2 linked regions of the Pelagibaculum spongiae genome follow. The protein of the gene in region 1 interacts with the protein of each later gene in a pairwise test. Links are inferred from orthologs where the notes say so. Each region holds a gene or a part of one and is shown in the gene's direction. Other genes may lie near its edges. The genes, in order: cysK and cysE.

Region 1 (14,987 bases):
AAGCTTATGCAGGTGTTTGCAGCTTTGGCTAACCGGGTCTTTGCTGCCCGAAATAAAGTGAATCGGCAGCTGCTTTGGGATTTTTTGTAAATTTTGTGGGCGGTAAATCTGTTGTAGCCCTGAGATTAAATCTAGCCATAACTGATTGCTGCAAAGAAATCCGCATTGCTCATCTTCGAGATATTTCTCAACTTGTTGTTGGTCGCGTGACAGCCAGTCAAAGCTGGTTTGTGTTTTGCCAAAGCTGCGATTGAATTGACCAAAAAACACCTGGTCAAGAAAGCGACTTTTGCCTTGAGCGCCTTGGCGGTATCTTTCTAGTTTGATCAGCAATTTTGCCACGCTGAACATCACGCCTTGGTCACCATTCGAACCTGATAAAATCAAACCAGCTAACTGATCACCATATTGCTCTGCCCAAGCCAAAGAAATAAATGAGCCCATTGAATGACCGAGCAAGAAAACCGGTAGATCGGGATACTGCTGGCGAATATAGTTTTGTACCAGTCCAAGATCATCAATAACGTGTTTCCAACCTTGTTGATCAGAATAGTGCCCTTGCAAGCCTGAGCACTGGCCATGACCGCGATGGTCATGGGCGATCACTGCGTAACCTGCATTATTGAGCTGACCGGCTAGCCTGTTATAGCGCTGATGATGTTCCGCCATACCATGACTAATTTGAATGATTGCGATAGGTTGTTGTTCTGGCAGCCAGATATGAGCTGGAATCTGATGACCGTCCGAGCTGGAAAGATTCAGTCTTTTCATGGTATTGGAAATCCCTTGTTTTTAATCATTCTATGAGCCCTTCCGCTTTTGGTAAACCACCGTGATAATGGGCAAGTTTATTTAATGGCAGTAAATCAATTATGGGAAGGCGAAGTGATCATACCCGTGAAGAATTGAAAAGCTTAATGCTCAATGCAGCAATAACGATTGTTGTTGAGCAGGGCTTTCGCGGCGTTACTGCCCGAAAAGTGGCAGAACAGGCGGGTTATACCGTAGGAAGTTTGTATCAGGTTTTCAAGAATCTGGATGATTTGATTGTTCAGTTGAATGAACAAACCATGGATGAAATCTTGTTGTTAATTGAACGAGAGTTACAGCAGCAGGGCGATGAGATTACGGTAATGCACGCTTTAGCATTAGGTTATGCCCGATATGCCAGTGAAAATTCCAATCGTTGGCGAATGGTTTTTGAACATAAATTACCAACAACGCATCCGCTGCCAGAAAGCTTTCAGCATAAAATATTGTCATGTTTTGTGATGATTACTCAACGTTTTGCGCAGTTGTTTCCGCAAAAAAAAGATGAAGAGTTGCTCCAAGCTGCCCAAGCATTATGGAGCTCGATTCATGGTATTTGTATTTTGTCGGTGACCGGAAAACTGGATACTGCCAAGGCAGGAAATATGGAGCCGTTGATTGGTTGTCTGGTCGATAACTTTATTGGTGGGCTTCTGGCCAGTTCACAAAAGTGATAACTTCAGTAAGATAATCAGACGCAGAGCTGATATTGCTGTAACTTTGAGCCACAAGGCATCGCTAAAAATGAGCGCCAGTGCAGCATAATAATAACAATGGAGCTGCTTGTTTATGATCCCGTCACTGATCTCCGAATTGCCGGAGTCTTCTCATCATCTGGGAAGTTTAATCGAGCATGTCTGTAAAAAATATCAGGATCAACCTGCCTTTAGTTTTGCCAAACAGACCATTTCCTATAAGAAATTTTTAAAACTATCGCGTGCTTTTGCCCAGCAATTGCAAAAATCTGGCATAAAAGCTGGCGATCGAATGATCTTACAACTGCCCAATAGCATTCAATTAGTTGCTGCGGCAGCCGGTGGCTTTATGGCCGGTGTAATCGTTGTGCCGGTCAACCCATTGCTTACCGTCAGAGAGCTTGAATATATTTACCAAGATGCCAAGCCGCATTTGATTGTGGCTGATTACTCCAGTTGGCAGTCTCGTTCTCATAAACCGCAGCTGGCACAGGCTGAATTGTGGCTGAATGTTTGTGGCAGTTTAAAGCAAAGCCCGATTAAACGTATTTGGCGAGATTTTCGGCTGAATCAAGAGCAAAAAACCAGCTTGTTTCATTGGCATGCTTTATCAGACGATCAGTTCAAAATGGCACAGCTTTCCAGTAATGATTTAGCGGTTTTACAATACACAGGTGGAACTACTGGAGAGCCGAAAGGCGCGATGATTAGCCATGGTAATTTATTGGCAAATCTAGCCCAGCTTGAAGAATTGTTATCACCACGCATGGCAACGATCAAAACCACGCTTACCGCATTACCCCTCTATCATACCTTTGCTTTTACGGTGAATTTCCTCGGCATGATGAACCATGGTGTTCATAATATTTTGGTTGAACGACAGATTGGCCAAGGGCAAATTATTCGACTGTTAAAAGAACAGCGGGTTAACTGTATAACTGGTGTAAATAGTTTGTTTTCTGCTTTGCTGAATTCACCTGGTTTTAATCGTCACTCTTGGCCGGATTTAAAACTCGCAGTTACCGGTGGTATGGCAATGCGAAATATGGTGGCAGCAAGCTGGCTGCAATTAACGGGTATTCCATTAATTCAAGGGTACGGGTTGTCAGAGGCATCGCCGGTGGTTAGTTGCAACCCAGCTGAAGGTGATGGTGGTGAAGGGGTTGGTCTGCCACTGGCGAATACCGAAATTGCGGTTTGTGATGAACAAGGACAAAGGCTGTCGATTGATTCAGTCGGTGAAATTCTAGTGAGAGGCCCGCAAGTCATGCAGGGCTATTGGAATAAACCCAGTGATACTGATGAAGTTATCGATGCTAATGGTTGGTTGCATACTGGAGATATTGGCAAGATTGATGCTAAAGGTTATTTGCATTTATTAGACCGCAAAAAAGATTTGATTCTGGTTTCTGGTTTTAATGTTTTTCCTAATGAAATTGAAATGGTTGCAGAAGCACACCCGGATATTCGGGAAGCGGCAGCAGTTGGCGTACCAGATCATCAAACAGGAGAATGTGTAAAATTATTTGTGGTGGCGGGCTGCCCCGGTGTTTCCAGAGAAGAAGTTGCCAGTTATTGCCAGCAGCATTTAGCGGCTTACAAAGTCCCTCGGCATATTCAGTTTGTTAGCGAATTACCCAGAGCATCGGTGGGGAAATTATTAAGGCGACATTTGCGAGAAAAAGCAGTGTAGGGCTAAATTATTAATCTTGATCAGACTGATGATACTCATCCAGTGTCATAAAGCTAAGAAATGTAGCGAACATAGAAACAGTCAGTAGCCAAGGAAGAACAGGAAAGATAAGGACAACCGGTGCTGCACTAAACCAGATGCCGCGGACTAAGTCGTGGCGTTTTCCAGGAAATTTAAAAATTTTAGTGGTCGGTTTGTTGCCAGATTTAAGAGGGATGCTTGGACGCAATGGCATAACTAAAACTCAATATTACAAAGTACAGGTTTTGAGTATAGGTCGCGGATAGTAAACACCGAATAAAACAACGTCGCAGCGTCTCAAAAGAGAGAAAAGCTGCGACGTATGCCGATCATTACAAGCAAAGAAAACCTTGGGAAACTGCCCTTGGCTATGTCCTTTTAATTGCTCAAATCCTTACCCATTTCCAACGCATGTCGGATTAGGCTTCGCCCGAGTTGTTGACGACTAACTTCCAGATCAGGATCGTACATCATCATAACGGCCATATGCGCATAACCTATGTAACATCTTGCAGATGCTTCAGGGTTAGCCGCACTACCGCTATCTGACTGGCGAATATGATCAGCAATTGTGCCGATAATCTGACGCTGGAATTTCAGATAGCTTTCCCACCAAGGGCTGTCAATGGATGTACTCCAATCGAGCCAAATCTTGATGTAATCAGGATTGCTGTCTTTTAACTCAGAAAATGCAGAAGCATGTTCCAGCATTGCCTTGCCGGTATCTGTATGCTTCTGGAAGATTTCTCTGGTGAGCTCCAGATGAAATCTTTCAACTTCGGAGATTACTGCCTCAACTAGTGCTTCTCTCGTGTTGAAATAGTTAAAAACTGTGGCGACAGAAACACGCGCATCACTGGCTATTTCTGCATGACCACCTCGTCCAATTCCCCTGCGGGCAAAAACCGCTAACGCATATTCTAATAATTGGGCTTTTCTTTTGCGGGGGTCTAGGCGAGTCCGTTTGTTATATGAGGTAGGGACTGCTTGATTGGTCATAGGACCGATACCATTACTCACTACTTAATTTATGATGCTCTCAAAGTGTAGACTTCATTGTTCGGACTGCAGGTTGAAAGCGAGCCTTCGGTCATTGAAAACTGAACATCCGACTGTCCGGTGAAGCCCTATTAGAGCTTATTGTCCAAATTGACATATGTGGAATTAAATTTTTTTATGACGAGATTTGTAATAATGATGAGGCGCCCTGTCATTGCCGTATTTACAGCAGCAATTTTACTGTCCGGTTGCAAAACTAACCCGCCTGTTGAGCCAGAAAAACCAATTTCTCCTCCGGTGATTAAACCGGTTAAACCATTTGTAATTCAACAAGAAAGTACAAGACGAATACAGTGTAAAACCCGACGATTGTGCACCAGCTTATTATTGAATCGAGTCAAAAATAATTGGTGGTTACCCCATAAAGAAAGCAAAGGTCGCTCAGTCGAACTTGAAGTTTCATTGGATGAGTTAGGTGAGCTTATCTATGTAAAGGTGACACGTGGAAGTGGGAAGTTGCGTTTTGATGCGGCAGCCGTGGCAGCCGTTGAGGATGCTGCTCCTTTTTATGAACTGCTAAGCTACATGTCTACCAATTCAGATCATCCATTTTCGAAATTAAAGTTTCGCTTCGCACCGTAATTATTAACACTGTGAAAATAGTGCTTCCTTTGGTGTCATTTAAACAACAAACCAGAATTTGGCGAGTCCAAAAGCGTAGAATCATATTTGATTAGAATGCTCTTGAAGGCCAGCGGGCTTGATATTCCTTAGCTGGCCACCATCATGGTCTGGTGAGTTTGTTGATCAGCATTGCTGCGTTTTATGTCAATCACTGCCGAGAGAAAAGAAACAATGAATATTTTTTCAGATAACAGTCAGACAATTGGTAATACTCCGTTGGTTCGGCTTAAGCATTTTGGCCAAGGCAATATTGTTGCCAAGTTAGAAAGCCGTAATCCAGCAATGTCGGTTAAATGCCGCATTGGAGCCAATATGATTTGGCAGGCAGAAAAAGATGGAACACTGAAAAAAGGCATGACGATTATTGAGCCAACCAGTGGTAATACAGGGATTGCATTAGCATTTGTTGGGAGTTCTTTAGGTTATAAGGTTAAGCTGACCATGCCTTCGAGCATGAGTATTGAGCGGCGAAAGGTGATGAAATCACTCGGTGCTGAACTGGTGTTAACTGAACCAGCCAAAGGCATGAAAGGTGCAGTTGATGCGGCAAAAGAAATAGCCGATTCAGATGCTGAACAATATTTATTGCTGCAACAATTTGAAAATCCAGCTAATCCGGCGATTCATGAAAAAACCACCGGCCCGGAAATCTGGAGAGATACCGATGGTGCGATTGATGTATTAGTTGCAGGCGTAGGTACTGGCGGCACAATCAGCGGCATTTCCCGTTATCTCAAACATCAGCAAGGTAAAGCGATTACTTCAGTTGCTGTAGAGCCTGAAGCTTCTCCGATTATTTCCCAGAAAATAAAAGGTGAAGATTTAACCCCGGCACCGCATAAAATTCAGGGTATTGGCGCTAATTTCATTCCAGGTAATTTGGATTTAGATATCGTTGATCGAGTTGAAGCGGTATCGAATGACGATGCAATCGAATATGCGCGACAGTTAATGGAAAAAGAGGGTATTTTGGCGGGTATTTCTTGTGGTGCTGCTTTGTGTGCAGCAGAGAGAATTTCTGCATTGCCAGAGTTTAAAGACAAGATGATTGTGGTAATTCTGCCTGATTCGGGTGAGCGTTATCTTTCAACACCATTATTTGACGGTGTTTTTGGTCAGCAGGAATTGACCCAGTAGTATTAGCAGTCATAGGAGGCTGAATGAAATCGCAAGAGTTACCAGAGCATAATCCGGCATTTGAATGGAAAGCATCGAGAGATATTTCAGGACTGGATGTTCGTATCGATACTTTTCGTCATAAAGCGACTGGCGCTGAGCATTACCATTTGAGCGCTGATCACCCGGAAAGTGCATTTCTAGTGGCTTTTCGTACTCAGCCTCAGGACTCAACCGGTGTGGCGCATATTCTAGAGCACACGGTGTTGTGTGGCAGTCAGCGCTACCCGGTTCGAGATCCCTTCTTTTTGATGACGCGGCGTTCACTAAATAGTTATATGAACGCGCTGACAAGTAGCGACTGGACTGCTTATCCATTTGCTAGCTGTAATCAGAAAGATTTTTATAATCTGATGGATGTCTATCTGGATTCAGTATTTTTTCCATTGCTCGATCCATTGGATTTTGCCCAAGAAGGTCATCGCCTTGAGTTAGACGATGAAGATGGAAAGCAGGTGTTGCAGCGCCAAGGTGTTGTTTTTAATGAAATGAAAGGCGCACTGAGTAACTCCAATAGCTATTTATGGCAGAAATTACGCCACCACTTGTTTCCGACTACGACTTATCACTACTCAAGTGGCGGCAACCCAGAGCAAATTCCTGAGTTAACTTACCAGGGGTTAAAAGAATTTCACCAGAGTCATTATCACCCGGGCAATGCGATTTTCATGACTTTTGGTAAGGAACCGATTACTGAAATTCAGAGCAAAATTAATGACCAAGCATTAAAGCATTTCCCCGCTGCTGCAGCAGTCCATGGGAAATTAGAACAGCGATTTGATAAGCCACAAATTGCTAAAGAATCGTTTCCAGCCAGCGACGATGAAAAAGGCCACGTTCTAGTTAGCTGGTTGTTAGGTGAAAGTACCGACCTTGAGTTATCGATGAAAATGCAGCTTTTAGCGGGCGTTTTACTGGATAACAGCGCCTCACCATTAATGAATTTCCTTGAGAGCCATTCATTGGGTGATGCGCCATCGCCACTATGTGGTTTAGAAGATTCTTCTCGTGAAATGAGTTTTGTGTGTGGCTTGGAAGGTATTGATGCCGCTGATGCGGCTGCCTTTGAAGCTGAATTGCTAGCATTGCTGAATCAACTGGCAACTGATGGTGTTGATCAGCAGCTAGTTGATAATTTATTGCACCAGGTCGAATTACAGGTTCGTGAAACCGGCGGTGATTCGATGCCTTATGGTTTGCAGCTGATGATGTCTTCGATGTCTGCTGCGATTCATGGCGGTGATCCGGCTGACTTGCTCGATTTGCAAGCAGCATTGGATCATCTACGAAAAGAAGTTAAAGATCCGCAGTTTATTCCATCGTTAATTCAACAACATTTACTAGATAACCCACACCGCTTGCGATTGGATGTTGTGCCAGATGCGCAAATGCGTTCGCAAGAGCAGCAGCAAGAAACCGATCAGATGCAGCAATTGCTGCAGAATATGACCGAACAAGAAAAGCAGCACATTCAACAGCAAAGTGAAGCGCTGCAAGAACGTCAGGCTGAAGATGGTGATGTGAGTTGTTTGCCGTCGGTAGGTCGGCAAGATATTTCAGCAGAGCAACCATATCCGCAGCCAGATAAAAACAGTAATGGTTTTATTGGCTTTGCTGCAGGCACCAATGGTTTGGTATATCAGCAATTAATCTCTCCAATGCCCAAGCTGGATCAACAAAGTTTGGCTGCCTTGCCTTACTACTCAGCTTGTCTTGGTGAGTTAGGAATTGCGGGCACTGACTATCTTGATTTGCAAAAGCAACTATTTAGCCATTGTGGCGGTTTATATTGCTGGACCAAATCAGGCGCTCAAGCAGACAATCTCGATCATGCTTCCGGTTATATGGTAGTAGCGGCAAAGTCCTTGTCTGAAAATGTTCAATTGACCCAAGAATTGCTGTTAAATGTCAGAAATACTACTCGCTTTGATGAGCTACCTCGGTTGCAAGAATTAATGACACAAATGCGGGTCAGGCGAGAGCAATCGCTTAATTCTAGTGGTCACATGTATGCAATGAGTGCTGCGGCAGCCAACTTTAGTAGTACTGCGCGTTTGAATCATTTATGGCATGGTTTAGGTAGCTTACAGCCATTGCGAGATATTTGTGATTCGCTAGATGGTGATCAACAATGGCAGCAAAAATTTCAACAAATGCATCAGAAAATTTCTGACCAGCCATTTGGTCATTTGCAAATAAGTCATGATGCGAGTGAGTTTGCGCCGATTGCTGGTGCCAGTGATCAATTTGATCAATCGAAATTAGATTTATCGATGCTGCAGCCAGTAGAAGCAAAAGCTTGGTTAATTAATTCTAGCGTTAGCTATTGTGCCAAGGTTTATCGGGGCGTTGCTTCGGCACATCCAGATGCACCGGCGCTGACTATTTTGGCTCAAGTAATGAAAAACGGTTTCTTGCACGGCGCGATTCGCGAGCAAGGCGGTGCTTATGGTGGTGGAGCGAATCATAATGGCTGGCAAGGTAGCTTCAGCTTTTATTCATATCGCGACCCTCGATTACAAGAAACACTCGATGATTTTGACCGGTCAATTGACTGGGTTTTAACACAACCGATTAGCCAGCAGATGCTTGACGAAGCGGTATTGTCAGTAATTAGTCAGTTAGATCGTCCAGGTTCACCTGCGGGCGAATGCAAGCAATCATTCTCTGGTGAATTGTTTGGGCGCAGGGCTGCACATCGAAGTCGTTTCCGTCATGGCATATTAAATGTAACGGCTGAAGCACTTAAAACGGTTGCGGCTAAATACTTAAAACCCGAGCAAGGGATTGTTTCAATTGTCACAGGTGAAGCGGTTTATCAGGCGAGTGGGCTGGAGTATTCCAGCCAAAAAGTGCTGTGATATGACTGCTGCTTATCATTTGAGATGAAAGCGGGTAAGATAAATGTGTCGGATCGATAGTAGACCGGCACATATTTTTGTTCTTTCAATTATTCACTGTGTATCCATGAATCTAAAACTAAAATTTCTCAGCAGTTTCCTAGCTGGAGGACTGGTCGGCGGCGTTATCGTTGCATCTCTCGCCCTCGACCCTCAATCATTGATTTATCTGGCAGTGGCCGTAGCAGTTGTCGTAGCTTTGCTGCTTATTGTGCCAGCATTATCTTCGGATAATACTTCTAGTGTGTCCTCTTCATCTTCTTCCTCACCGTCATCTTCATCCACCTCTTCTTCATATACGCCTGCTGCATCTGGTGTATCCATGGGGCAGCGCGAAACTGGCACTGTTAAATGGTTTAACGGTCAAAAAGGCTTCGGCTTTATCAGTCGTGATACTGGCGATGAAGTGTTTGTTCATTTCCGTGCAATTCGTGGCCGAGGTAATCGTTACCTGGTTCAGGGCCAAAGAGTTGAATTTACCGTTGCCACTGAAGATAAAGGGTTACGGGCAGAAGACGTTGTGGTGGTTAGCGGCTGATTCTGTGTAATCAAGTAATGTGCTGGCTTAATTGCTGCACGCTCAAGTCAAAATATAAGGCCTGAATTTTACCGTTCAGGCCTTATTATTTTTTTGGGATAGCAGATTCGGATGTTAGTTGTAGATTTCTGCATAAGTAACTAATTAATTTACCTGACGGAGTGAAGCCAATGCGGGCTTATTTCTGGGATGACAAAAGAGCGCCTGGTGTACCGGCGGCAATTGATTTTGATGAGTATTCTTCTGTAGCAGAGATGTTTCTTGCATCTTGTGCCAAATACCCTGAGCGGCCCGCTTTTTGGAATATTGGTATTACGCTCACTTTTCGTGAAGTCGATGAGTTAAGCCGAAACTTCGCGGCTTGGATTCAACATCAAACCAATCTTAAACCAGGTGATCGAATTGCGGTTCAAATGCCGAATATGCTGCAATTTCCTATTGTGGTGTTTGGTGCCTTGCGAGCGGGTTTGGTGGTGGTGAATACCAACCCCCTGTATACCGCTCGAGAAATGCGTCATCAGTTCAAAGACTCTGGCGTTAAAGCGCTGGTTGCTTTAAATACTTTCGGTGCAAAAATCGAAGAAGTGATAGAAGATACCGATATTGAACATGTCGTGATCACTGAAATCGGTGACATGCAAACATCTGGGCTGAAGCGAAATCTGCTGAATTTTGCCATTAAGCATGTTAAGCGCATGGTGCCAGCATTTAATTTACCGCAAGAAATTGGTTTTCGAGAAGTAATGGCACAAGGTGCTCGTGAGCATCATGAACCGGTGACTACCAAGCCTGAAGATCTAGCTATTTTGCAATATACCGGTGGTACTACTGGTGTTGCTAAAGGCGCCATGCTGAGCAACCGCAACTTGTTAGCAAACATGCTACAAGTACGAGCATTGTTTCAGCAAACCGATCGCAACGGTAGGCCTTTGCAGAAAGAAGCCGATGAAGTCGTTGTGTGTCCGCTACCCCTATACCATATTTTTTCATTTACGGCGCACTGTATGTGTATGATGGCAATGGGTAATTTAAATATATTGGTGACCAATCCACGTGATGTTGGAATGTTTATCAAGATTATTAAGAATAAGAAATTCTCTGGTATTACCGCCGTCAATACTTTATTCGTTGCTTTGCTGGACCATCCGAAATTCAAAGATATCGATTTTAGTAAATTAAAAATGGCAGTTTCAGGCGGTACTGCATTAACAAGAGATGCGGCGGTTCGTTGGAAAAAAGCGACTGGTGTTGATATTGCAGAAGGCTATGGCTTAACTGAATGTTCGCCGATTGTTAGTGTCAATCCTTTAGGTGAATCAAATCAGATGGGCACTATTGGCGTCCCTGTTCCGGGTACTGATGCCAAAGTGATTGATGAAGATGGTAATGAATTGCCATTGGGTCAACGAGGCGAATTGTGTATTCGTGGTCCGCAGGTAATGGAAGGTTATTGGAATCGTCCAGAAGACACTGCAGAAATTATGACCGATAAAGGCTATTTGCGTACTGGTGATGTTGGCATTATTAACCACGACGGTTTTATTCAAATTGTTGATCGGTTAAAAGATATGATCCTAGTTTCAGGGTTTAACGTTTATCCCAATGAAATTGAAGATGTTGTTTCCCGTTTGGATAATGTAACTAACTGCGCAGCGATTGGTGTACCAGACAACAAAACAGGTGAGGCGGTTAAGTTATTTATTCAACCGAATGAAAGTGGTGTAACAGTTGCTGATGTTAAGCGCTGGTGTGCTAAAAACCTGACGGCATATAAACGCCCTAAATATATTGAAATTCGAGAAGAGTTACCGATGTCTCCAGTCGGTAAAATTCTCAGAAAAGATTTGCGTGAGCATTAGATTAAGCCGTTATGAGCGAAGGCGTGCAGTCAGTCTATTGTGGCTGTACGCTTCCATGAGTAATGCTAGGTGAGTACTCGCCAGCAATACTAAAATACGGACTTTTTATTAAACGGATGGCCAGCTCAGATGGTGGGATTCGAGCTTGGTCTATATCAAAAAGATCAGAAATATGTTCGAACTTACTTCCCGTTTGGATTAAATCAGCCATAGCCCAAAGGTAAATGAAGCAAACAAATTGAGAGCAAAAAAAATTCTGCCTATTGCTCTTGAACCAAGAATGCTGTTCACCAGCAATTTTGCTGACGATCTCAGAAATTTTTTGCGTATTGTAGTGGCTGCCTATATAGCCAAATATATTACCCACAAGCTTCCTTACTCCGTAGGAAGATGTCTTTTTCTGTTCCCAGTGCTCATAGACATATTCCATGTTGCCGCAAGCTCTTTCTACGATATTATCTTCGTTGCATCGAATCACTAGATAATGATTGTTAAGGTGCTTGTCATCGGTTGCATTTAATTTAAGGCACCCTTTGCCATGGAATTTCATAATTTCAAGAAAGCCTGCATTTTCATCATATTCTAGGATTGAATTATCGGTATAAACTATTGCCGAATGGGTAAATTTATTAGGGTTTAGGCCAAAGTGCTGTTCAAAATAATGGCCCGTATGATGCATAGTAAAGAATGTAGCGGTCGATTGATAAAGATTGATTAATCGGCTGGGAACTGAAGGGTGGTCAGGTAGCCACTTAAGTAAAATATCTGCTGGTTGTAAGTCGTTTGGCTGTAGAAAACCAACTCTAGTTGGCATAACGTCAATCGCCATTTAAATTATATCTGCGTAAATATAGCTTATATATAGAGGTTGTTTTTCCGTAGCCAACCAGCTAAGCCTGCTCCAGTGAAATGACTTAAATCATCATTGGTAGTACGAAGCAACTTTCGGCAGTCTGTGCTACGAATGGGCAAGCGTTCTTCAGCAACAATTAGATTAAAATCTCGCTCTATATCTTGATGACGATAGAACTTCTTCCAAACGTCAGGTTTTGCATTATCAGGCCCTACTACTAGCGAAATATGGCTTTGCGGTTGGCGTTTTTGAACTTCATTTAGCAAATCAAAACTGAAAATTGCTTTTTGATTTGGTGCAATTTCCAGTAGGTCTTGTTCGAGTGTGCTGATGACTATGCGGTCTCGTTCAGAAATTTGTTCAGTGGTAATAATTTCTAACATTTTTAGACGCAGTTGGTAGTCTGACATTTGTTTACCAAAAGCATGTTTGGCTGAAGGTATCAGCCAAACTGCGTCAAACTGTTGCAAGAGTTGCTGCACCACATCCATATGCCCCAGATGCGGTGGATCAAATGCAGCACCGTAAATTGCAATATGTTCCATTTGCATTAATCCCGAGCAGCGCTCTAGTTTTCCAGTGAATAAGGTAGATCAATCAGTACGATTGGACTGCCACTAATATTTAAGTCGGTTTGATCTTCACGACCAACGAAGCTGATTAAATAACTGCCAACCATTTCGCTTTCTGTGGCGCAAACCAGTGTTGCAACATCCTTACCTTCAGTATTACTGATCGGCTGGTCTAGCTCGGGCTTGCTAGCTAGTGTTACTTGGCCAATACATAACCGGCGCTTTGACTTACCTAAATAATGAGTACGAGCGACCACTTCTTGGCCGGTGTAACAGCCCTTTTTAAAATTCACCGCGCCTGCGGCAGGTAAATTCACCATATGCGGAGTGAAAGCTTCAGATAGCGGCTGGCTGATAATTGGCAAGCCTGCTCGAGTTTGCTGGTAGTTCCAGCACTGGCTGTCCAATAATTGCAATTGATTTAACAATTCAACAGACGGCTGCTGCAGCGTAAATTCATAAAAAGCACTTTGCTCTGACCAACCATGCACCATACAAACGCTGGCATCAGCTGAGCTCGTTTGTTGGTCGAGTTGTTGTGGCAAGGTTAATTGCAGCAATGCCGCTAATTGTTGAGCACCGACTAGGTTGGCACCGATACGGACCACTGAATCATCTTTTTCGATGGTGACTTTAGAGAAAACTGCATATTTTCCAAGGGAGCTTTTTACTAGGTCTGCGGTTGATTGCTCCAGCGCCATTAAAAGATCATCGCCGCTACGAATCAGACGAAATGTAAAAATCATTCGGCCTTTTGCGGTGCAGTGAGCGCCTAATTTGCTGCAGTCATCGGTTATCTGACGAACGTCACAGGTCAATTGTCCCTGAAGAAAAGTAAGGGTATCTGGGCCTGTAAAGCGCACCATCTCCTGATTATTCAGTAGAACTAACCCGGATTTATCGCTATTAAGCTGCTGGATTTGTTGCTGAATAGTGGCTGTACTCATATTGAATAGTGCCTGTATTGCGGATGATGGCATGGGGGTAACTCCCTCGGGATATTGAGGTTATGTTGAGCGCTAAGGGTTGATAGAATAGCGCTCGAGGCTAATTTGGCAACAGGTATCAATGTGAATGAGCAGTTAGAAAATACCCCACCTTTAAATAAGGCCAAGCTACGTTTTCACTGTCGTCGCGGTATGTTGGAGCTAGATGTATTGCTTCAGCCGTTTTGTGATGAAGTGTTTGACACCCTTCCATTAGCGCAGCAGCAAACCTTTGCTCGCTTGTTAGATCAGGAAGATCCTGATTTGTTCGGTTGGTTGATGCAGCATTCCCGCAGCGAAGATGCCCAGCTGCAAGCAATGATCGAAATAATTTTACAACGTGTCCAGCCGTGAGATTGTTTTAAGGGAATCTAACTGGCTAAGGAATGGTTTTTTATCGATCGGTTTATTTTCAACGCCGGCGTTAATTTTGCTATTGCCTGAATCATCGATTTGGTGGCTGGGGTTATTGCTACTAGGTGCGACTAATTTTTGGTTGCTACTTTTCAGTGAATCGATTCAAGGCTGCCAGTGGCGCTGTTGTTTGCTAGAGGATGGCGGCAAGCTGAAACTGACCGATTACGGCGGATTTTGGATTCGAGTCAATGCAGAAGGGTTTTGGCAGTTGGGTCGATGTGTGGTGGTTTATGGTGGCTTACCTACCAGCTTATCTCAGTCGAATAAACCGTGGCATTTGTTGTTTTTCTACGACAACTTAACGAAATCAGATTTTCATTATTTGATGCGGTTTTTAAAAGTAAAATGGGTGCCTCGTTAGTGGCACCCGTTTATTTTAGATCAAGCTAATTGGATTGATCTTTTTCGAGATCTGGCCAACTCGCTTTGGGAAAATTTTCTGGAGTCAGAATGGTTTGCTGATTATCCAGCGCCGGATCGGTTTTTGGATAATCTCGAGTAAAGTGCAAGCCACGACTTTCTTTGCGGCTCATAGCACAGCGCACCATTAATTCAGCAACTTGCAATAGGTTGCGCAATTCCAATAAATCGTTATTCACCCTGAAATTACGATAATAATCGTGAACTTCTTGTTTCAGAAGGTCGATACGATTCATTGCCCGCTGTAGGCGTTTATCGGTACGAACGATACCGACGTAATCCCACATAAATAATCGAAGCTCTTCCCAGTTATGAGATACAACGACATCTTCATCGGAGTCTTCGACTTGGCTATCATCCCATT
Region 2 (15,163 bases), on another replicon or contig:
GGGCCAAGCGCTCCAAGGATGCTTTTGTCGAACAGCAAAACCCCAATGCGCTATTTGGTATTGTTCAGGGCAGCATGGATAAAGACCTACGCCAGATCAGTGCAGATGGTTTGCGTGAGATAGGTTTCGACGGCTATGCGATTGGTGGCTTGTCGGTTGGTGAGCCAAAAGACGAAATGATGTCGACTTTGAGCTTTACCGCACCTATGTTGCCTGAAGATAAACCCCGTTATTTGATGGGCGTTGGTAAGCCAGAAGATTTGGTGGAAGGCGTGCGTCGTGGGGTTGATATGTTCGATTGCGTCATGCCAACTCGAAATGCTCGTAATGGTCATTTGTTTACCAGCACAGGTGTAGTAAAACTGCGTAACGCAGTGAATAAGACAGACATCGGTCCTTTGGACGAAACCTGTACTTGCTATACCTGCAAAAACTACAGCCGTGCCTATCTGCATCATTTAGATAAGTGCAATGAAATTGCCGGTGCACGACTAAACACGATTCACAATACCCACTATTACCAGACGTTAATGGCCGGATTGCGCAAGGCTATTGAAGAAGGTAAATTGTCGGACTTTGTGGCAGATTTCTACGAAGCTAGGGGCGAAACAGTACCGCCTCTGGACCAATGATAGATCAGGAGTAATTTGATGGACTTTTTCATTTCCAGTGCATATGCACAAGACGGTGCGGCCGGTGCAGGTAGCCCATGGATGAGTTGGGTAATGCTGGCTGGTTTTGCTGCCATTTTCTATTTCTTCATTATTCGTCCACAGAACAAGCGTGCGAAAGAGCATCGCAATCTGATTGGTGGCGTAGCTAAAGGCGACGAAGTCTTAACTAACGGTGGTATTTGTGGTCGCGTTACTAAGGTGACCGACGAGTTCCTGCTGCTGCAAGTCAGCGAAGGCCAGGAAATGATGGTACAGAAAGCAGCATTAACTGCGATTCTGCCAAAGGGCTCTCTGAAAGAGAACGGCCTGAAAATCTAATTGTTCTAGTTGTGATTATTGCCGGTGTCAGTGTTTTCTGATGCCGGTTTTTGTCGCTGGATTCTTTTGTTAGCACGTCAGGGAAAAGGCATGAATCGATACCCTTTCTGGAAATATCTGCTAGTGGCACTGACCTTGGTTGTAGGTCTTGTATATGCGCTGCCAAGTCTTTATGAGCCAGCTCCAGCAGTTGAAGTCTCCGGTACTCGCTACGCTGAAGTAACAGATAAAACCCCGGGGGAGATTCGTTCTGCCCTAACCGATGCAGGTATTCCTTTCGGTGAATTGGAAATCTTACCAAAGAACAAATTACGGATTCGCCTAGAACATGCTGGCGACCAGTTAAAAACCAAACATTTGCTGCAGCAGAAGTTAGGCGAAGACTATGTCATCGCACTAAATTTGGTGCCACAAACCCCAGAATGGCTAGCTTCTCTCGGCGGTAGCCCGGTGAACTTGGGTCTGGACTTGCGTGGTGGTGTTCACTTCCTGATTGAAGTGGATGTTGATGCCGCAGTTGCAGCCCGACTAGAACAAAATAAAACTGAATTCCGCAGCACCTTACGTGAAGAGAAAATTCGTCCACGTGGTGTGAAGGTTTCAGGCAAAAACTCATTGCTGATTCGTTTCCGTGATCAAGATACGCTAGATCAAGCAGAAGAGTTTATGGCAAATCGCTTTCCTAGCTTCACGTTTAATCAGTCTAAAGTAGAAGGCTTGTTTGAGTTACGTGCATTGTTAAGCGATCAAGCACGCAAAGAAATTCAAGACTATGCATTGCAACAAAACCTCTCAACCTTGAAAAACAGGGTGAATGAGTTGGGTGTTGCTGAGCCGTTAGTTCAGCGTCAGGGCGCGAACCGAATTGTGGTGCAAATGCCAGGTGTTCAGGATGCCGGTCAGGCGCAGGACATTATCGGTAAAACCGCCACACTTGAGTTCCGCATGACCGATTGGAAGAACGACTTGAACAGCGCCTTAAATGGCCGTGTTCCAGCGGAATCTAAAGTTTACAAATGGCGTGATGGCCGTCCGGTATTGCTGCAAAAACGGGTAATGTTGACCGGCGACCGAGTTATTGATGCCAAGAGTACTTCCGATGAAAACGGTTTGCCTGCGGTAAGTATTACTTTGGACTCCCGTGGTGGTCGCCTGTTTAGTCGTGCAACCCGAGATAACATCGGCAAGCCAATGGCGGTGGTTTATCAGGAACACAAGATTTTCAACCGACTGGCAGAAGACGGCACGATAACGCGCATTCCTAAAAAGATCGAAGAAGTGATCAGCGTAGCGACTATTCGCTCACAGCTGGGGTCTCGCTTCCAGATTACCGGTTTGGATAGCCCGCAAGAAGCACATGAATTGGCTTTATTCCTGCGTGCCGGTGCGTTGTCTGCACCTATCTATATTGTTGAAACCCGTACAGTTGGCCCAAGCCTTGGTCAAGAAAACATCGACCGTGGTTTAAAGTCGGTCGCTTTAGGTTTGGCAATGGTGCTGCTGTTTATGTTGGTTTATTACCGCTTCTTTGGCTTGGTGGCTAATGTTGCGCTGGTAATTAACTTGGTAATGGTGGTTGCTTTGTTGTCATTGTCTGGTGCGACACTCACCTTGCCGGGTATTGCCGGTATCGTATTGACGGTGGGTATGGCGGTTGATGCCAACGTACTTATCTTTGAGCGAATACGTGAGGAGCTGCGAGATGGTAAGAGTCCTGCCCAAGCAATTGAGCAAGGTTATGCAGGTGCTTTCAGTACCATCATCGATGCTAACGTCACCACATTGTTGGTCGCGATTGTATTGTTTGCGATTGGCTTTGGTCCGATCAAGGGCTTTGCGATTACGCTGGCGCTGGGCATTATGACTTCGATGTTTACTGCGATTGTGGTCAGTCGGGCAATGGTAAATCTGATTTACGGTGGCCGTAGTCCCAAGACGCTATCCATCTAATAGGGAGTTGATGATGCAAATTTTTAATAAGGAATCCAGCTTCCGTTTCATGGCGCAACGAAAGCTGGCGGCGATTTTCTCTATAGTGTTGATTGTGATTTCAATCGGTTCACTGGCGATTAATCAACTGAATTTTGGTCTGGATTTTACTGGCGGTACCGTTGCGGAAGTTGGTTACCAGCAATCAGCTGATTTGGAGCCGATTCGTGAGCAGTTAGTCGAAGCGGGCTTTAATAGCCCGGTGGTGACTCATTTTGGCTCTGATACTGTCGTGCTAATTCGTTTGGGTGTGCAGCGTGATGAAAGCGGTAAGGTGCTTTCTGGCGAAGCGATCCGCCCCATTCTGGAAAAAGCGGTTGCGATTGATGGTGAGGCTGAATTCAAACGAATGGATGTGGTTGGTCCGCAAATCGGTGAAGAATTATCAGAGCAAGGCGGCATGGCGGTATTAGTCGCGCTGCTGGGTATTTTGCTTTATGTCGGTTTCCGTTTTGAATATCGCTTTGCATTCGGCGCGATTGCTGCACTGGTTCATGACGTGGTTATCACATTGGGCTTTTTCTCGATTACAGGTATCGAGTTTGACCTAGCAGTAATGGCGGCAGTATTGGCGGTTATAGGTTACTCGCTCAACGATACCATTGTGGTGGCGGACCGGATTCGTGAAAATTTCCGCAAAATGCGAAAAGGCGATACGGTTGAGGTAATAGATGCCTCTTTGAATCAGACCTTAAGCCGTACCATTATTACTTCTTTAACCACCATGCTGGTATTGGTGGCGCTTAAGTTGTTTGGTGGTGAAGCGATCTCAGGTTTCTCGATTGCACTGATTGTTGGCGTAGTAATCGGTACCTACTCTTCAATCTATGTTGCCAGCTCAACACTGGTTGCATTGGGAATCAGTCGTCAGGACTTGATGCCTAAGCAACGAGATGAAGCTGAAAAAGACGATATCGAAGAGTTTCTGCGTCGTGATCGTAGCAAAGGAAATGTGGATACCGACTAAGATAAAGTTGGTCTGACACTGAAAAGCCGATGATGTGAAAGCATGATCGGCTTTTTTATGCGATTTAGATTCAAATTTAGAAAATTCAGTTTCAAATAAGATCTTATCTAAGGATGCGGTAGCGCCTTAGTTTGATTGAAAACACGAGTATGATCTATTGATAGGGTGATAAGGATGTTACTGCTATTTCTTGATATTGATGCGACCATTGTTTGGTAAAGGTGTTGTTCCTAGTGAGCGCCAGCTTGCTAGTGCTAAGTCATTTCATGTTGACAGGGGAGGTATCAAAGAAGAATGAACTCCGCCCTCATTTGTCTCGGCGGCGACGTTGTATTGGGTTATGCATCAAAAATTATTTCGATTTACCGCCGAAAATAACGACCACTGTAAGATTATTTTTCTCACTATGGGCGATTATTCTAGAGAGCAGGTGAACGAAAGCGCTCAATTGTTAATGAATCACCATCGTTCTAGAGCGCCACATCTCGTAACTGATTTGTCAGGTGGTACAGGCTTTGATGTCATAAATAGAACCATTCTATATAGTATGGAGCAAAGTGATTCATCTATTCGTCAGGCAACATTTAAGAATTACGGCCCACATCTTGGTAAAAGACCTGTTGATGACCGAAATGGAATATTAAAGCGAATAGGTGTAGAGCGCTACCTTGCGGCTTATGCGGTTGGTTCTGATAAAAATGAAGTTATTGTTATTGATGATTCGAAACGTGTTCGAGAGCAAGTGAATTTAATAAATAGAAAGTGTGTATCGAAGTTAGATATTTATGATCCGCAAGCTGAAGATTATCAAATGCAACTTGCATACATTGGTTGTCGTATTCTTTATTATCAAAGAGCAGCGTTAAAGGCTGAGCATGAGGCAACGACAGGTTCTGGCTCGCCAAAGTTAATGAAGCCTGGGGGTATGTAGGATTAAATCAGTATTTAAAAAACAAATTGTAGGTTGCAAGAAGGTTGGTTTTTATTTTCTGAAATGTTTTATAAAAAATATTCTTATTTAGTTAAGCGATGAATTTTAAGTAGATGTAAGAACAGATGAAATATAGGGGCAAGGATGCTGCTGATATTTATGGATCTTGATCAAACGTTGCTTTTTTCTGGAAAAGATAGTGCGCTTTCATCGTACCAGCGTGCAAGTTGTCGAATGATAACAGGTTGGGGCGGAGGCGAGTGTGAGGCGCCATCTTATTCTGTCGGGCAAATCATACACTGGCTAATGCATCAAAAGTTGATTCGCTTTACAGTGAATAATAATGAGAATTGTAAAATAATCTTTGTCACTATGGGGCGTTATAGTAAAGAAACTATCGACAATGTATTAATTCAATTTATGAATTATGCAAGGAATATCGCTTGTCACTTAAATCTTCCAGTAACACTCTCCGGTGAAAAAGGGTTTGATGTTATTAATCGTACGATGCTTGATAGCTATAGGGGGACGGGTGATTTTTATCGAGAAGCCAATGTGCCAATTTTTAATAGTGAAGAAATAGATCTATTTCCAAGAGGTAGTTTCGATCATGGTGTATTGAAAAAAATTGGTATCGAGCATTATTTAGATGAACAAAAATTACCAAGTAAATCAGACATTATAGTCATTGACGATGATGCGTATGTCAGAAAATATTTAATGAATATCAACCGAACGTATGTGAACAGTGTGCAAGTTTTTGACCCTATGGCCGAGCACTATGAAATGGAATTATCTTACGTTGGCACTCAAGTATATTATTACGGCAGAAAAGCGTTAGAACAAAAGCATGCCAATACCTCGTCGTTAATAGCGCCTGGAGAGTGAAATGAACCAAACTTCAGATGAAGTTGAGCTAGCGGTTGAAATTATTCGCCAATTAGAAAACCTCGATTTTTCCGAGCAAACCATTTTACAGGCGATGGTGCATGTCTGTCGTGACACGTTGAATAAATTAGAAAGTGAGCAGCAACAAACGTTGCGTGAAGAATTGCTGCAAGCCCTGCAGCAGTGAAAATGTGCCGCTGAAGACAAAGCGTGCAAGATAGTTGAAGTTATCTTTTTTACTCGATAAGTTACTACAACAGAGAATGAAGAGCGCCAGCTAGTTTTCAGAAGAAAAATGGGCTCACAAAAATCAATAGGGTTGGTCGTAGCAATGTATCAAACAGATGATGTAAGAATTAACAGAGTAAAAGAGTTGCTTCCTCCGATAGCAGTATTAGAGAAGTTTCCTGCAACAGAAGCTGCGGCATCAACGACATACCAAGCGCGTAAGGCAATTTCGAATATCTTAAATGATAAAGATGATCGTCTACTGGTGGTGATTGGTCCTTGTTCAATCCATGACACCGAAGCGGCGTTGGATTACGCCAAAAAGCTGAAAGTGCTGCGTGATGAGCTGGGTGATCGCCTTGAAATTGTGATGCGAGTTTACTTTGAGAAGCCGCGCACAACAGTGGGCTGGAAAGGGTTAATCAACGACCCGTACTTGAATGACACCTTTAAGCTAAATGACGGCTTGAGGATTGGCCGTAAGCTGCTGCTTGATCTGACCGATATGGGGATGCCAACAGCTGGGGAGTTCTTAGATATGATTACTCCTCAGTATATTGCTGACCTAATCAGCTGGGGCGCCATTGGCGCACGTACCACCGAATCTCAAGTACATAGAGAATTGTCATCTGGTCTGTCGTGTCCTGTTGGATTCAAGAATGGAACCGGTGGTGATATCAAAATCGCAACCGACGCGATTCGAAGCGCTCGATCGTCACACCACTTTCTTTCGGTAACCAAGTTTGGTCACTCTGCGATTATTGAAACAGCAGGTAATCCGGACGGACATATTATTTTACGTGGTGGTAAGGAGCCAAATTACAGCGCCGAGCATGTGCAGGCAACCAAAGCTCAATTAGCTGCTGCGGGTTTGCCACAAAAAATCATGATTGATTTCAGCCATGCTAACAGCTCTAAGCAGTTCCAGCGTCAAATGGTGGTTGCGCAAGATACCGCGGTTCAAATGGCTAGCGGCGAAAATGCTATTTTCGGTGTCATGATCGAATCGCATTTAGTTGAAGGTCGCCAAGATCTGGTTGACGGTAAAGCTGATTGTTACGGTCAGTCTATTACCGATGCTTGTATTGGTTGGAGTGATACTGAAAAAGTGCTTCGCCAGTTGGCAGATGCGGTTGTGGCGCGTCGTAGCGAAAAATAAGTTTACGGTTAAAAACATCAAAGACCTGCTCTTGGAGTAGGTCTTTTTTTTTGTTTGAATTTTGTCGATAGAAAAGAGGTCGATGTCACAAGTTTCATAAATTATCGGAGGGTGGCTGTTGTTTGGCAGCGTTTAAATTAAGAGTAACTTATCTTTAGTGATAAGGCGCTGTAGCGACTGTTAGTTATTTGAAAAGAAGAGTAGTTATTTATGTTATTGATATTCATGGATTTGGATCAAACGATGTTGCGCTCAGGTTCTTTGCAAAATCATTCGGAGCCTCAAAAAGCCTGTGATGTTAAAAAAACATCTCAATATGGAGTTTTTGGTCCACCCTATATGTTGGAGGGGACAATGATGTACTGGATAATGCATCAAAAGCTACTTCGCTTAGCGATTAATAATAATGACAATTGTAAAATTATTTTTGTAACGATGGCGGGGCATACTGAGAAAAAAATTTCTGAATCAATGTGCTACTTTGTGAATTATGGATATCGGAAGGATCATCACTCGAAAATGCCAACAACGTTGGATGGTAAGGTGGGTTATGATGTGCTCAATTACGCGCATTTATCTTCATTTGAAAAAGACCTAGCAGTTTTTAATGCAACGCATTGGAACCTTAAATGCGATGATGGGACGATTAATCGCGAGGCTAACTTTTCTCGTCATGGCATACTGAAAAAATTAGGTATTGAGCGTTATGTAGCAAAGAAGAAGCTTGAGAATCATGCAGGAGAAGAGAAAGTTGAAATTATAGTGGTAGATGATAATGACAGTGTCAGGGATGAGTTGTTAAGAGTGAGTCGCACCAATATTTCTAGAGTAGAAGTTTTTGATCCAAGACTTGCTGATTATAATGATCAGCTTGCTTATATCGGAAGCAAGATACGTTACCATAATCGAAGACACGGACTTAATGAGGGCTCAATAGAAAGCTAAATGTTGGTAATTTCAACTTCAAACAACAGATCGCCTGCTGAGCGGTTTTTTTATTTAGTTTTATTAACAGCTAACGAATCTGCTTATTTTGTTCCTACACTTTATCCAAATCTAAATTAATTTTGTTGGGCGAAGCATGCTACTAATTTTTTTTGATCTTGATGAAACGATCTTGTCTTGCCCAGATACTCAAACCCATCTATCGAAAGTGCAAAAAGAGCAAGGGCTCGAAGCTGCGCAGGGGGGAGATAAAGCTAACGAATATTTGTGGGTGCTCTCAACGAGAAGGACTGCGTTTAAAGTGTTGTACTGGTTGATGTATCAAAAGGTGCTGAGATTTGCAGCTGAAAATACAAATAATTGTAAGGTTGTGTTTATAACTATGGGGGGGCATCAGTCAAATGATGTTCAGCGTTATATGCAAGAGATAGTGGATTATCGCAGGAGCGGCTCTGTGGTTGTTCCAACAACAATAAGAGGTGATTTAGGTTATGATGTTATTAATAAAGGTAACTTGGAGGTTTTTGAGCAAGACCCTCTAGTGAAGGACAAAACGCACCCGATTTGTTTTTTTTCTTGGCTGAAGGAAAATAAGGTAATAGTGTCGGAGCAGCGGGGAGGTATTTTGAAAAAGATGGCCATAGAAAAATACCTTAAGGATCATGTGGAATCGAGCATTAAGGTTGATGTGATTGTTGTTGATGACAATAAACACGTTAGAGAATTTGCTGAGAAAATTGATCGAACATTTGTAGGTAAATTAGAGGTGTTTGACCCGCAAGCTAAGGATTATGGCACCACGCTTGCTTATATTGGTGCTCGAGTTTACTACCATGGCCGTGTTTCGTTGCATCGCGAACATGTTAAGTCGATAAAAACGAGTAAACCAAAACTGATACAACCTGGTTAATTAATGAAGATGCGCACAATAAAATTAGAGCAATTTGTTCGAGTCAAAATCCAAGCAAAAAAAAGACCAACTATATGAACAGTTGGCCTTCTTCAAATTATTGCGCTGCTGAGAATTACTCGGCAGGTACGGCCTTTTTAACTGCAGGCAGAATGTGACGCATTAACTTAGGGTTGGAAGCTACGATGCTGCCAGTTTCCAAGTGACGGTTACCACCAGAGAAGTCACTGACCAAGCCACCGGCTTCGGTCACTAATAAGCAACCAGCTGCAACATCCCACTCATTCAGAGTCATTTCCCAATAGCCGTCAATGCGACCGGCTGCAACATACGCTAAATCCAAAGCAGCAGAACCACTTCGGCGAATGTCAGCAATTTTTGGTACTAAAGAGTTAAAGGTCGACATGTAGCTGTGTAACTGACCTGGCTGCTTAAATGGCAAGCCTGTTGCTAAAATGCCACCTTCCAATTCACGTCGATCCGATACGCGAATCCGGCGTCCATCTTTAGATGCGCCACGACCACGGCTAGCGGTGAACAGCTCATCTTTAATTGGATCATAAACGACTGCTTGTTCGATGCGACCTTTTACTTTCAGCGCAATAGAAACAGCGAAGTGAGGAATGCCACGCAAGAAGTTATTGCTGCCATCTAATGGGTCGATAACCCATAGGTAATCAGCGCCGTCACCTTTGCCAGGGCGCATACCGCTTTCTTCAGCCAGAATGCCGTGCTCTGGATAGGCTTTGCTGATCGCCTGAATAATATCTTGCTCGGCGCGCCGATCTACATCGGAGACAAAGTCATTGGTGCCTTTTTGTTCAGCAGTGATGTTGTCTAATTGTCCGTAGGCGATTGATACAATCCGGCCAGCACTACGTGCTGCGCGGATTGCGATGTTTTGCATCGGGTGCATGGCGCGCTTCTTTTCCACTAACTTCAAAGGCGCGCGATGATAACAGAAAGGTTGTCGATCTTCATGACTTTTATCTGCTTTGTAGTAGAGAAGTTAGACCGTTGCAGTTAATTGCTGTTGTCAGTGGTGATGCTGCCATTGGCATTAATGGTGATGGTGGTAGTGCTTTTATATAGCAATTTAAGCTGTTCGAGGGCAGTGGCTTTTGATTGCTGACATAACGGCAGTTTATCTAAGTTTTCTCCGGTTGTTTTTGTTTGGTTTTTGATAAAAGCTCGCTGTAGTGGCTAATTCACCCGCTATAAGCATTTTTTAGTCGATTGTGGTCAGACAGTCAGATTGGTAGGATGTGCCGATTTTTACAGGGTTTGCACGATATCAATCGATCGAGCTCGGGTAGAAAAACCTTTGCCATATCTTAGATAGCGGTTTTAAACCGTGGTCGCAGGAGTTGTAATGCTGGAGCAAGTCAGGGTCGTATTGGTTGAAACCAGTCATCCGGGAAATTTGGGTGCTGCCGCCCGTGCTATGAAAACCATGGGTTTGTCAGATCTGGTGCTGGTGTCGCCTAGCTGTGAAATTAATGCCGAAGCGATTGCGCGTGCATCCGGTGCGGGCGAGTTATTAACTCGCGCTACGATTGTTCCTACCTTGGCAGAAGCATTGCACGATACCACGCTGGTGTTCGGTAGTAGCGCCAGAGCAAGGGGTATGTCGGGTCGTTTACATATGCCGCGTGAAATGGCACAAGAAATGTTGCAAACCCTTTCTGCAGCCAATGCGACTTCTGTTGTGAGTAGTGCTGATACCGATGCTGCACCAGCAGAAAAGGTTGCGTTGGTGTTTGGCCCAGAACGCACTGGGTTGAATAATGACGATCTGGCGTTATGTCATTCCCAAGTAATGGTGCCCTGCAACCCAGATTACTCTTCATTAAATTTAGGTGCTGCGGTACAGATTTTCTGTTACGAATTACGCTCCAGTTGGTTGGCGTCGCAAAACTTTCAACTGGAACAGCAGGTCGAAGATCGTCCAGCGACCGGCGAGCAAGTTGAGATGTTTTATGCGCACTTGCAGCAAACGTTGGAACAGATTGAGTTTCTCGATCCGGGTAATCCGCGCAAACTGATGGACCGTATGCGCCGGTTTTACCAAAGAGCCCGTCTTGAACAGATGGAGCTGAATATTTTTCGCGGCATTTTAACTGCAGTTAACAAAAAGCTGAAAGGCTAGGTAGGTCATTGTGTTTGAAGCGATCAAAGAGGATGTCAGGGGTGTTTTTCATCGGGACCCAGCCGCTAGGAATACTCTGGAGGTTCTAACCTGTTATCCGGGGCTTCATGCATTGTGGTTACACCGAATGGCCAATAAATTGTGGCTGGCCGACTGGCGTTGGCTGGCTCGTTTTACTTCCCATTTTTCTCGTTGGTTAACCGGGATTGAAATTCATCCAGGTGCGACAATTGGTGAGCGTTTTTTCATCGACCACGGCATGGGTGTGGTGATTGGTGAAACGGCCGAGATTGGCGATGACGTCACCCTTTATCAGGGCGTTACGCTAGGCGGTACTTCCTGGAATAAAGGTAAGCGTCACCCAACGTTGGAAGATGGTGTTGTGGTCGGTGCGGGTGCCAAGGTGCTTGGCCCATTTACCGTTAAAAAAGGTGCCAAGATTGGCTCTAACTCGGTAGTAGTTAAAGAAGTACCAGAAGGCGCGACGGTGGTTGGTATTCCTGGTCGTGTGGTGGGCGATGTTGACCAGAAAGCGCGGGTCGATATGGCACAAAAAATGGGCTTTGATGCCTATGGTGTTAGTGCTGATCAACCACAAGATCCAGTTTCCCATGCCATTGCTTGCATGTTGGAACATATGCATGCTCAAGATAAGCGAGTTGAAGAACTCTGCAAGGCTGTGTGTGACGTAGGTGGTGAAGTCAGTAAAGATGAATTGCCAGAACTAAAAGATAAGGACATCAAGCTAGATCAAGATGATTAATTGCTGATTGTTGGAAAGTGATCTTGCTAGATTGAGCGGTGGTTTTGATGAATAATATTAGTAATATCTTATTCAAAAACAGGCCACTGAATTAGCTGTTTGGCGGCTAATTAGTACCGGTGCGAACAGGCGGTCGTGAGAGATTGATCAATGTATAGTTGATCCGTGTCAATAATACTTGACTATTTTGCTGGGTTAATTAGAATTCCAGCATGCCTGCAAAGCCGGAGAATAATTAAATGAAGTTGACCACGAAAGGTCGTTATGCGGTAACAGCCATGTTAGATCTGGCGCTGCACACTGACAAAGGACCGATTACCTTGTCTGATATTTCCCAACGACAGGGAATCTCTCTTTCCTATCTGGAACAGTTGTTCGCGCGGTTGCGTAAAAATAGCTTGGTTTCCAGTGTTCGTGGACCTGGTGGTGGATATCGTCTGGCAAGAACTGCCGATGAAATCTTCGTTGCGCAAGTCATTATCGCAGTCGATGAGCCTGTTGATGTGACGCGTTGCTCTGGTAAAGGCGGCTGCCAAGATGGACATATTTGCCTGACTCATAATTTATGGACCGATCTTAGCGATCAAATCCATCAATTCCTGAGCGGTATTTCTTTAGGACAAATTATTCAACAGCGACAAGTTCGACAAGTCGCAGAACGTCAGGATCAGCAAGTCGAAAACAATAGCGACGTAAAAGCTGAACTGATCAAATTAGATTCTATTGGCGCACTGGTCTGACCCCTATGTTGCCAACATCGAGTTATAATGGCGGTCTTCGCCGCTTCGCAGTATGGAGTCACTGATGCAATTGCCGATCTATCTGGATTACTCTGCTACCACTCCGGCCGACCCTCGTGTCGCAGCCAAAATGATTGAGTGTCTAGATCCTACAGGAAACTTTGGTAACCCTGCCTCCCGTTCCCATCTTTATGGTTGGAAAGCGGAAGAGGCTGTGGAAACTGCCCGCCGTCATGTTGCCGATCTGGTGAATGCAGACCCGCGTGAGATTGTTTGGACTTCAGGTGCGACTGAGTCAAACAACCTAGCGATCAAAGGTGCGGCGCATTTCTATGGTAAGAATGGCAAGCACATTGTGACCTGTAAAACAGAACACAAAGCCGTACTTGATACCTGTCGCCAATTAGAGCGAGAAGGTTATGAAGTCACTTATTTAGATCCAAACCCAGATGGCTTGATCCCATTAGATCGCTTCCGCGATTCATTGCGTGAAGACACCGTTGTTGCATCAATCATGCATGTAAACAATGAAATCGGTGTGATTCAAAATATTGCTGAAATGGGTGAAATCTGCCGTGAAAAGGGTGTGATTTTCCATGTCGATGCAGCGCAAAGCGCCGGTAAGGTTGAAATCGACCTGAAAGCATTGAAAGTCGATTTGATGTCGTTCTCCGCTCATAAAGCTTATGGCCCTAAAGGTCAGGGCGCGTTATATGTGCGTCGTAAGCCACGTATTCGTATCGAAGCGCAAATGCACGGCGGCGGTCATGAGCGCGGTATGCGATCAGGTACTTTGCCAACCCATCAAATTGTTGGCATGGGCGAAGCGTTCCGTATCGCAAAATTGGAAATGGCTGAAGAGCATGAGCGTGTACTTGCACTGCGCAATCGCATGTGGGCTGGTTTTCAGGTCATTGATGAAGTGAAACTGAACGGTGATCTTGAGCAACGTGTTGCCGGTAACCTGAACGTTAGCTTTAGCTTTGTAGAAGGCGAATCTCTGATCATGGCGCTAAAAGATTTAGCGGTATCTTCAGGCTCAGCCTGTACTTCAGCCAGCTTAGAGCCTTCCTATGTGTTGCGTGCTCTAGGTCTGGATGACGAACTGGCGCACAGCTCGATTCGTTTTAGTATTGGTCGTTTCTCCACTGAAGAAGAAGTGGATTTTGCGGTCGATCTGATCAAACAAAAAATTGGTAAGTTACGAGAAATGTCTCCGCTCTGGGATATGTTCCAGGAAGGCGTCGATTTGAAGTCTGTCAAATGGGCAGCGCACTAATACCTAACGGAGGCTAAATCATGGCATATAGCGACAAGTTGATGGATCACTACGAGAATCCACGCAATGTTGGCACGCTGGAAAAAGACGACGAGTCTGTTGGCACCGGAATGGTAGGTGCGCCAGCTTGTGGTGACGTAATGAAGCTTCAGATCAAGGTAAATGAAGACGGTGTGATTGAAGATGCCAAGTTCAAAACCTATGGCTGTGGTTCGGCAATTGCGTCCAGCTCTTTGGTAACTGAATGGGTGAAAGGCAAAACGGTTGATGAAGCCGCTCAAATTCGCAATACACAAATTGCAGAAGAGCTGGCGTTGCCACCGGTAAAAATTCACTGCTCAGTACTGGCTGAAGATGCAATCAAAGCCGCAGTAGAAGACTATAAGTCGAAGCATTAAGCATTAACATTCTGGAGAATAGAGAATGGCAGTAACCTTGACAGAGGCTGCAGCAAACCGGGTTCGGGTTTTTCTTGAAAAACGTGGCGGCGGGCTAGGCCTTAGGCTTGGCGTAAAAACCTCTGGTTGTTCAGGAATGGCCTATGTGCTGGAATTTGTTGATACATCAGATGATGGCGACCAGATGTTTGAAAATCATGGCGTTAAAGTCTTTATCGACGGTAAAAGCATGACGTATCTCGAAGGCACTCAGCTGGACTTTGTTAAGGAAGGCTTGAACGAAGGTTTTAGTTTTTCCAACCCTAATGTGAAAGACGCCTGCGGATGTGGTGAAAGCTTCCATGTCTGATGTTGCAGCCTTAACTGCTAACTATTTTCAACTGTTTGCACTGCCGGTCGATTTCACAATCGACCGGCAGTTGCTTGATAACAGCTATAGAAAACTGCAGCAGCAATTTCACCCGGATCGTTTTGCCACCGCTAGCGCAGCTGAACAGCGACTAGCAATGCAAATTTCTTCTCGTATCAATGAAGCCCAGCAAGCGCTAAAGCATCCCCGGTCTCGTGCCGCGTATATGCTAGAGCTGCAAGGTCGTGATATGAGTAGCGAACGCACCACCAACGATATGATCTTTCTAATGCAGCAAATGGATCTTCGTGAACAAGTCGCTGAAGCATCGAATACTGCAGATCCGGCGATGACCCTAATGGGCTTGTCCGAGAAAACCGATCAGTTGGAAGCTGAGCTGTTGAATGGACTAGATGATTTGTTGAAATCGACCGCTGTCGAAGATCTTGATCAGGCAGAATCCCGAGTACAAAAAC

What was found.
Region 2: the proteins of cysK (region 1) and cysE interact in binary tests that used the Escherichia coli proteins (3 or more experiments, as listed by UniProt). The link is inferred for Pelagibaculum spongiae from one-to-one orthologs.

The regions. Positions count from the first base shown.
Region 1 is NZ_QDDL01000011.1:68,575-83,561, reverse strand. What follows is about bases 4,240-7,056. They hold cysK (cysteine synthase A), read left to right. Parts: upstream 4,240-5,073; coding sequence 5,074-6,039; downstream 6,040-7,056. Other genes in these bases: DC094_RS18960 (insulinase family protein), read left to right, coding at 6,063-7,056; DC094_RS18970 (TonB family protein), read left to right, coding at 4,396-4,860. In the rest of the region: DC094_RS18990 (alpha/beta hydrolase), read right to left, coding at 1-771; DC094_RS18985 (TetR/AcrR family transcriptional regulator), read left to right, coding at 873-1,484; DC094_RS18980 (AMP-binding protein), read left to right, coding at 1,600-3,198; DC094_RS22205 (hypothetical protein), read right to left, coding at 3,209-3,433; DC094_RS22765 (TetR/AcrR family transcriptional regulator), read right to left, coding at 3,598-4,218; more of DC094_RS18960, read left to right, coding at 7,057-8,939; DC094_RS22760 (cold-shock protein), read left to right, coding at 9,046-9,516; DC094_RS18950 (AMP-binding protein), read left to right, coding at 9,687-11,375; DC094_RS18945 (hypothetical protein), read right to left, coding at 11,410-12,204; DC094_RS18940 (adenylyltransferase/cytidyltransferase family protein), read right to left, coding at 12,231-12,773; CAF17-like 4Fe-4S cluster assembly/insertion protein YgfZ, read right to left, coding at 12,797-13,780; DC094_RS18930 (FAD assembly factor SdhE), read left to right, coding at 13,871-14,140; DC094_RS18925 (hypothetical protein), read left to right, coding at 14,217-14,564; nadB (L-aspartate oxidase), read right to left, coding at 14,590-14,987.
Region 2 is NZ_QDDL01000001.1:1,137,706-1,152,868, reverse strand. What follows is about bases 10,052-13,044. They hold cysE (serine O-acetyltransferase), read left to right. Parts: upstream 10,052-11,168; coding sequence 11,169-11,921; downstream 11,922-13,044. Other genes in these bases: DC094_RS04890 (IscS subfamily cysteine desulfurase), read left to right, coding at 12,726-13,044; iscR (Fe-S cluster assembly transcriptional regulator IscR), read left to right, coding at 12,161-12,661; DC094_RS04905 (RNA methyltransferase), read left to right, coding at 10,382-11,158. Outside these bases: tRNA guanosine(34) transglycosylase Tgt, read left to right, coding at 1-632; preprotein translocase subunit YajC, read left to right, coding at 648-992; protein translocase subunit SecD, read left to right, coding at 1,017-2,942; protein translocase subunit SecF, read left to right, coding at 2,956-3,948; DC094_RS04945 (hypothetical protein), read left to right, coding at 4,289-4,879; DC094_RS04940 (hypothetical protein), read left to right, coding at 5,024-5,767; DC094_RS04935 (hypothetical protein), read left to right, coding at 5,769-5,954; 3-deoxy-7-phosphoheptulonate synthase AroG, read left to right, coding at 6,063-7,154; DC094_RS04925 (hypothetical protein), read left to right, coding at 7,365-8,099; DC094_RS04920 (peptidylprolyl isomerase PrsA family protein), read left to right, coding at 8,236-9,009; suhB (inositol-1-monophosphatase), read right to left, coding at 9,125-9,925; more of DC094_RS04890, read left to right, coding at 13,045-13,940; Fe-S cluster assembly scaffold IscU, read left to right, coding at 13,961-14,338; iron-sulfur cluster assembly protein IscA, read left to right, coding at 14,364-14,687; Fe-S protein assembly co-chaperone HscB, read left to right, coding at 14,680-15,163.